Regions from separate parts of the Stenotrophomonas sp. 05N37 genome, predicted to be linked through region 1. Evidence: riboswitches for the same ligand, from Rfam matches in the RefSeq annotation. Region 1 holds a riboswitch; the other holds the start of a gene.

What was found. A riboswitch is a leader RNA that binds a small molecule or an ion and turns the genes downstream of it on or off. The one in region 1 is predicted to bind glycine.
Region 2: linked by a shared signal. The riboswitch ahead of gcvP (aminomethyl-transferring glycine dehydrogenase) and the one ahead of AC1DGC_RS17485 (trimeric intracellular cation channel family protein) in region 1 are both predicted to bind glycine.

Annotation. Positions count from the first base shown of each region.
Region 1 is NZ_JBFTNG010000008.1:5,571-9,751, forward strand. It holds gene AC1DGC_RS17480 (MdtA/MuxA family multidrug efflux RND transporter periplasmic adaptor subunit) at 1-910, opposite strand, end outside; gene AC1DGC_RS17485 (trimeric intracellular cation channel family protein) at 1,128-1,745, opposite strand; glycine riboswitch at 1,838-1,929, opposite strand; glycine riboswitch at 1,938-2,032, opposite strand; gene AC1DGC_RS17490 (GIY-YIG nuclease family protein) at 2,077-2,349, shown strand; gene AC1DGC_RS17495 (hypothetical protein) at 2,418-2,897, shown strand; gene AC1DGC_RS17500 (nuclear transport factor 2 family protein) at 2,929-3,375, shown strand; gene AC1DGC_RS17505 (hypothetical protein) at 3,435-3,575, shown strand; gene AC1DGC_RS17510 (NAD(P)/FAD-dependent oxidoreductase) at 3,572-4,181, opposite strand, start outside.
Region 2 is NZ_JBFTNG010000001.1:706,044-710,224, forward strand. It holds gene AC1DGC_RS03220 (multidrug effflux MFS transporter) at 1-1,024, opposite strand, end outside; glycine riboswitch at 1,304-1,405, shown strand; gene gcvP (aminomethyl-transferring glycine dehydrogenase) at 1,494-4,181, shown strand, end outside.

The DNA.
Region 1 (4,181 bases):
CGCTGCTGCTGACCTGCAGACGGATGTTGACGAACTGGTTGGGGAACAGCGCCTCGTCGGCGTTGGCGAACTGCGCGCGCAGCTTCAGCGTGCCGGTGGCGGTATCGATGCGGTTGTCCAGACTGGCGAGCACGCCGTCGCCCAGCGCCGTGCGCTCCTCGCGGTCCCAGGCTTCCACGGTCAGGTCGGGCGTGGCGCGCACGGCCGCCACCACGGCCGGCAGGTCCGGCTCGGGCACGGTGAACAGCACGCTGATCGGCGTGGTCTGGGTGATGGTGGCCAACGGTTCGCTGTCGCTGCTGCGCACCAGGTTGCCCACGTCCACGTTGCGCAGGCCCATGCGCCCGGCCACCGGCGCGGTGATGCGGGTGTACTGCAGCTGCAGGCGGGCTTCATCCACCGCGGCCTGGTCGGTCTGGCGCCGGCCCTGCAGCTGGCGCACCTTGCTCTGCTGGTCGCTCAGGTCCTGCGCGGAGACGAAGTGCTTGGCCTGCAGTTCGCTGTAACGGTTGAGCTGGGTCTGCGCGTTGTCCAGTTCGGCCAGGTTCTGCTGCTGGGTGCCCAGCGCACGCGCCAGCGCCACCTGGTACGGGCGCGGGTCGATCTCGGCAATCAGGTCGCCGGCCTTGACGTGTTCACCCTCGCGGAAGGACAGCCGCAGCAGCTCGCCATCCACGCGACTGCGCAGGCTCACCGTGTGCAACGGGGTGACCGTGCCCAGTGCCTTCAGGCGCACCACCAGGTCGTCGCGCACCACCGTGGCCACGCGCACCGGGGTGGCGTTGGCGGCAGGCGCGGGATCGGCGGCGGGGGCGGGCGACAGGGCCCGCCAGGCGATCACGGCGGCGGCCAGCACGGCCAGGACCAACAGCGGTTTCAACAGACGGCGGCGCGGCGGCGAAGCAGACATGGGCATCCTGCGCGCAAGCCCAACAGCCGGCGCGTCCATGGTGTACCGGCCCGTGGGGGCAGGTGAGGCGAAATGGGGGTTGTCTGGCGGGGCCGCTGGTCGAATGCCGCAGCGTGGCTGGATGCCGTCCCGGGAGGGGCGGGGGCGCCATGGTACCGCGAGAGGCCTGCCGCGTTCACATGACCTTGGTCATGGAAGAGTGCATTGAACGTGCCGTTCAATGCACCTCGTCGCGGTACACGAACTTCGGCATTTCCCACTTGAAGTGGATCGCCAGCAGGCGCAGCAGGAAGCCACCGCCCAGGCACCACAGCGTGGCCGCGTTGAGCGATACGCCCAGCTCCAGCAGGCCCAGGTACGCCGCACCGGTGAACAGCGTGATCACCGCATACAGTTCCTTCTGGAAGATCAGCGGCACCTCATTGCACAGCACATCGCGCAGCACGCCGCCGAAGGCGCCGGTCAACATGCCCGCGATCAGCACGATCGGCGCGGCGTGGCCGGCATCGCGCGCCACCGCACAGCCGATCAGGGTGAAACAGATCAGCCCCAGTCCATCCAATACCAGGAACGTGCGGCGGAAGTGGTGCATCCAGCGCGCCACCCAGGTGGCGATCAAGGCCGCGCAGATGGTGAACCCCAGGTACTCCGGGTGCTTCACCCAGCCCAGCGGGTAGTGGCCCAGCACGATGTCGCGCAGCGAGCCTCCGCCCAGTGCGGTGACGCAGGCGATGATGACCACGCCGAACAGGTCCATGCGTCGGCGCCCGGCGGAGAGCGCGCCGGTCATGGCTTCGGCGGAGATGGCGATGAGGTAGATCAGGGAGAGCAGCATGGGAAAGCATCCGGACGCGTCAGGCGGGGGACGGCAACACGCACCCGGCACACCAGCGCAGGGCACTGTCGTGGGGGTGGGGAAACCGTTGCCGCTCCCGCTGTCCTTTTGCCTGAGAGTTCAGTGGCCAAGGCCACGTGCCCCTTCGGCGGGTCATTGAAGACCTCTCTCCAGATCGGCGTACTGGATGCATGGTTGGTGGCGTATCGAACCACCGGCCTGAGCGATTATGGGAGCCTGCGCCTTCGGCGGGTGCCAGCGTGGCACCTCTCTCCTGCATCCGGGGCGGATTCTAGCAGCCAGCGGCCGCGCCCCGGTGGATAATCCCGGTATGCCCGCTGAACCCGCCCCCTGGTACGTCTACCTGCTGGAATGCCGCAATGGCAGCTACTACGCCGGCATCAGCAACGACGTGGACGCGCGCTTCCAGGCCCACCTGGCCGGCAAGGGGGCCCGGTACACGCGCGCCAACCCGCCGCTGAAGCTGCTGGCCATGCGCGCCTATCCGGACCGGGCGGCCGCCTCCCGGGCCGAATGGCAGCTCAAGCGCCAGCCACGCGCGCACAAACTGGCCTGGTTGCAGGCGGCAGACACCTCGTCCTGAGGGTGCGTCGGTACTGGTTGGGGGCTGCAAGGTAGGCCACAATCGGCCACCACGCGGAGGGAACCGGGATGTTCGATCTCCATCGCAGACGGCTTGCCTGGCTGCGCGCGGCCATGTCCCGCCCACCGGCCCTGCGCCGGTCGCCGGGCCGGGACGACGCGCCACCCGCAGCGACGGCGGCGTACTCGCCAGCGCTGCGCCACGGCGAGAGCGGCACCGCCGACGCATTCCGCGCCAGGCTCGCCGCCGATGCCGTGGAGCGCGCGCGCATTCGCCTCGATCCGACCCACGTGCCAGTCGAACTCCGGGGCATCATGCCGCTGGCCGAGTACTGGGGCATCTGCGACGACGCCATCCGCGAAGGGATGCAGGACGCGGAAAGCCAGGCGAGCAAGGAGGCGATGGCCGACGCGGTGAACCCGCACAACGCGACGATTACCGCCTGGCTGGACAGCCGGCCGGTGGGCGGGCTGATGAGCGACGAAGCCGCCGCCTTCACCTACCTGCAGCTGGGCCTGACCGAACTGGCGCTGTTCCGCGAGGAATGAGCTGCTCCACCTACCCGAGGGACACCCTGCGATGACCCCGCTTGCCCTGCTGCTCGCCGTTGCCGGCGCTACGAACCCTGCCGCCCCCGTCATCGATCCGGCTACGCGTGCCGCGATTGAAGCCACCTGCCTGGACTACGTGGACGGCCAGCTCGAGGGTGACCCGGCCCGCGTGGCGCGCTCGCTGCACCCGGACCTGGCCAAGCGCGCGATCCTCGGCGATACCCCGGATGAGCGCCTCGGCCTGCGCCGGATGTCGAAGGAGGAGCTGGTTGAACTCACCCGGCAGGGCGCGTTGAAAACCCCCAAGGTCCAGTGGAACCGCCGCTGCACGCTGCTCGACGTTACCGGCAACGCCGCCTCGGTGCGGCTGGAAACGCCGTGGTTCGTGGACTACTTCCACATGGGCCGGTTCGGCGAGCGCTGGGTCATCGTCAATGCGCTGTGGTACAGCAAGCCCAAGGCAACAGCCAAGTGACGACGACGCACCCCGCCACTGAGTGGGGGTATCGATTCGGGCCAAACGAGCTCGACGCCGTGCTGCAGACGCGGCCGGAGGTGCGCTACGACTACTTCGTCAAACGCGTGGCCGATGGGGAAGGAGTCTGGGGCCTGCGCAGTGCCGAGGGCTGGGACGACGCCCGCGCGGCGCCCCATGCAGCGGCACCGCAGCGCTAGCGGGGTGGTGTCGTGTCAGCTTCCACCTGTGGGGCCGGCGCTCGTGCGCGGCGGTCCTCCCGGTCATCCCCGAAAATGATCCGCGCGCTGCGCTGGTAGCTCCAATACGCCACCGCCCAGTTGAGCAGCACCACGATGCGGTTGCGGAAACCGATCAGAAAGAACACGTGCGCGGCCAGCCAGAACCACCAGGCCAGCACGCCGGACAGCTGCAGCTTGCCCAGGTGCACGATGGCCGCCATGCGCCCGATCGTGGCCAGGTTGCCGAAATCCTGGTACTTGAACGGGCCCGGCGCCGGTTTGTTTTCCAGCCGCGCACGGATGATCGCGGCCACGTGCTTGCCCATCTGCTTGGCGGCCGGGGCCACCCCCGGCACCGGCTTGCCGTCGGCCTGGTTGAGCGCGGCCAGGTCACCGGCGACGAAGACGTCCGGGTAGCCCTCCAGGGTCAGGTCCGGCTGCACCGGCACGCGGCCGGCGCGGTCCAGCGGCACCTCCAGCGTGCGTGCCAACGGCGAGGCCGCGACACCGGCGGCCCACACCACGGTGCGCGCCGGAACGAACTGGTTGCCCAGCTGGAAGCCGTCGCCGTTGATGTCGCTGACC
Region 2 (4,181 bases), on a different contig from region 1:
GCTGGTGCGGGTACATGTCCAGCACCGCCAGCGCCAGGATCGGGAAGATCAGCGCCATGCCGACGCCGCCGAGGAAGATCGGCAGCACGGCCCACGGCAGCATGATCTGCGGCACCGAGAACACGTAGCCCAGGTTGAGCAGCGCCGACACCGCGCACAGGCCGAAGCCGATCGCGATCTGGCGCTGCGCGGTGAGGCGCCCGGCCATGCGACCGGACAGGAACGAGCCCATCGTCATGCCGCCAATGGTGGGAATGAACAGCCACGCAAAGCCGCCCTCGCCCAGCTTGAGGTGCTGCATCACGAACACCGGCGCCGAGGCGATGTACAGGAAGATGCCGGAGAAATTGAATGCACCGGCGGCGGCCAGGCGCAGCAGGCGCGGGTTGGAGCCCATCCGCACATAGCTGCGCAGCAGTTCGCGCATCGACAGCGGCGTGCGCGCCTCCACCGGGTGGGTTTCCGGCAGCCACTTGCCGGTGGCGAGCAGCAGGACCACGCCGAACAGCACCAGGAACCAGAAGATCAGCGGCCAGTCGCCGCCGCCGAGCAGGATCCAGCCGCCGATGATCGGCGCGATTGCCGGGGCGACGCCGAAGATCATCGACACCTGGCTCATCAGCCGCTGCGCGTCGGCCCCGTGGTACAGGTCGCGGATCACCGCGCGGCCGACGATCACCCCGACCCCCGCGGTGACGCCCTGCAGCGCGCGGAACACCAGCAGCGTGGTCATGTCGCGCGACAGCGCGCAGCCGATCGAGGCACCGATGAACAGCACCAGCCCACCGATGATCACCCGCCTGCGCCCAAACGCATCGGACAACGGGCCGTGGGCCAGGCTCATCAGGCCGTAGAACAGCAGGTACACGCTGATGGTCTGCTGCACCGCCACCTGGTCGACCTGCATGCGCTCGCCGAGCAGCAGGAAGGCCGGGAAAATGGTGTCGATGGAGAACGGACCGAACATCGCCAGGCCTGCGAGCAGCAGGGCCAGGCGGCGGGTCGAGGGCGAGGCGGGCGTCATGCGGTCTTCCGTCTGGGCCATGCGTGAACGCACGGCGGGCGCCAGCCCGGAACGGGCGGCGCCAGATGAATACGAGGATCCGGCCATGATAGGCCTTTGCCGGCCCCGGTACCATGCCGACAAGGCCATCGACGCAGCTCCGGCGGCCCTCATTCATGTGCCATAAGGCCGTTGCCGGCGGGGACGCTGGGCTATAATCGCCTGGCACCATGGTGGGAGAAGCGGACACCCGCTGCCGAAGGCGCAACGCCCGTAATCGCTCAGGCCCGATACCACCCGCAGCAAAACTCTGGAGAGACCGGCCACTGCCGGCGCCGAAGGGGCACGAAGCACGCAGATGCGCGCTTTTAAACTCTCAGGCAAAAGGACAGAGGGGCACCCAGGAAGACCGCAAGGTCCGGTGGTTCGCGCGCGTCTGCGAAGCACCTCGACCCGGCCGCCTTCCGAACGTGCGTGCCCACTCTCCGAGATGCCAGCCATGTCCCCGAATACCTCCGCCCAGCGTGCCCCTACCCTGCGCGAGCTTGAACACAGCCACGCGTTCGTCGAACGCCACATCGGCCCCAACGACGCCGAAATCGCGCAGATGCTCGACGTGGTCGGCCACGCCTCGCTGGACGCGCTGACCGATGCGATCGTCCCGGCCGGGATCAAGTCGCCGGCACCGCTGGACCTGCCCGAGTCGCTGACCGAAGTGCAGGCGCTGGCCAAGATCCGCGCCATCGCCGACAAGAACCAGGTGTTCCGCACCTTCATCGGCCAGGGCTACTACGGCACGCTCACCCCGAACGTCATCCTGCGCAACGTGCTGGAGAACCCGGCGTGGTACACCGCCTACACCCCGTACCAGGCCGAGATTTCGCAGGGCCGCATGGAAGCGCTGATCAACTTCCAGACCCTGTGCGCCGACCTGACCGGCATGGAGATCGCCAACGCCTCGCTGCTGGATGAAGCCACCGCCGCCGCCGAAGCGATGACCCTGGCCAAGCGCTCGGCCAAGAGCAAGTCCGACACCTTCTTCGTGCACGACGCCGTGCACCCGCAGACGCTGGAACTGCTGCGCACCCGCGCAGAACCGCTCGGCATCGTGCTGCGCGTGGGCACCCCGGCCGAGGCGATGGACGCCGAAGCCTACGGCGTGCTGCTGCAGTACCCGGACACCTTCGGCCATATCGGCGACTACAAGGCACTGGCCGATGCCGTGCACGCGCGTGGCGGCCTGGTGGCCGTGGCCACCGATCTGCTCGCGCTGACCCTGATCGCCGCGCCCGGCGAATGGGGCGCGGACATCGTGGTCGGCAACTCGCAGCGTTTCGGCGTGCCGTTCGGTTTCGGCGGCCCGCATGCCGCCTTCATGGCCTGCCGCGACGCCTACAAGCGCTCGATGCCGGGCCGCCTGATCGGCGTGTCGGTGGATGCGCAGGGCAATCCTGCCTACCGCCTCACCCTGCAGACGCGCGAGCAGCACATCCGTCGCGAGAAGGCCACCTCCAACATCTGCACCGCGCAGGTGCTGCTGGCGGTAATGGCCTCGATGTATGCCGTTTACCACGGCCCGGACGGCCTGACCCGCATCGCCCGCCGCACGCACCGCCTGGCCGCGATCCTGGCCGCGGCACTGCGCGGCGCCGGCGTCAACGTGGGTGAACACTTCTTCGACACCCTGCACGTCAAGGGCATCGACGCCAAGGCGATCCACGCCAAGGCCGCGGCCGCGCGCATCAACCTGCGCGCGATCGACAGCGACGCGGTCGGCATCAGCCTGGATGAAACGACCACCCGCGCCGACATCATCGCGCTGGGCGAGCTGTTCGGTGCCAGCGTCGATGTGGAGGCGCTCGATGCGGCCACCGCCGATGCACTGCCGGCCGGCCTGGTGCGCACCAGCGCCTTCCTGACCCACCCGGTGTTCAACACCCACCACAGCGAGCACGAACTGCTGCGTTACCTGCGTTCGCTGGCGGACAAGGACCTGGCGATGGATCGCACCATGATCCCGCTGGGCAGCTGCACCATGAAGCTCAACGCCACCGCCGAGATGATCCCGGTGACCTGGCCGGAGTTCGCCAACATCCACCCGCTGGCCCCGGCCGACCAGGCCACCGGCTACAAGGAACTGATCGACGGGCTGGAAGCGATGCTGGTGGAGTGCACCGGCTATGACGCGGTGAGCCTGCAGCCGAACTCCGGCGCGCAGGGCGAGTACGCCGGCCTGCTGGCGATCCGCGCCTACCACCGCTCGCGCGGCGAAGGCCACCGCGATGTCTGCCTGATTCCGGATTCGGCGCACGGCACCAACCCCGCCTCGGCGCAGATGTGCGGCATGAAGGTCGTGGTGACCAAGACCGATGCCAACGGCAACGTCGACCTGGATGACATCCGCGTCAATGCGGAGAAGTACAGCGACCGCCTGGCCGCGCTGATGATCACCTACCCGTCCACGCACGGCGTGTTCGAGGAAGAGGTGGTGGACATCTGCGAGATCGTGCACAAGCACGGCGGCCAGGTGTACACCGACGGCGCCAACATGAACGCCCTGGTCGGCGTGGCCAAGCCCGGCAAGTGGGGCTCGGACGTGTCGCACCTGAACCTGCACAAGACCTTCTGCATCCCGCACGGCGGCGGCGGCCCGGGCGTGGGCCCGTGTGCGGTCAAGTCGCACCTCGCCCCGTTCCTGCCCAAGGTGCTGGGCGGCGAAGGCGATGTCGGCATGGTCAGCGCGGCCAGCTTCGGCAGCGCCTCGATCCTGCCGATCAGCTGGATGTACATCACCCTGATGGGCACCGCCGGCCTGCGCAAGGCGACCCAGGTCGCGCTGCTCAACGCCAACTACATCGCCAAGCGCCTGGCCCCGCACTTCAAGACCCTGTACACCGGCCGCAACGGGCTGGTGGCGCACGAGTGCATCCTGGACGTGCGACCGCTGGAGAAGACCTCCGGCATCGGCGCCGAGGACGTGGCCAAGCGCCTGATCGATTTCGGCTTCCATGCCCCGACCCTGAGCTTCCCGGTCGCCGGCACGCTGATGGTGGAACCGACCGAGAGCGAATCGCTGCACGAGCTGGACCGCTTCATCAACGCGATGATCCAGATCCGCGAAGAGATTGCCGCGATCGAGGACGGCCGCCTGGACCGCGAGGACAACCCGCTCAAGCAC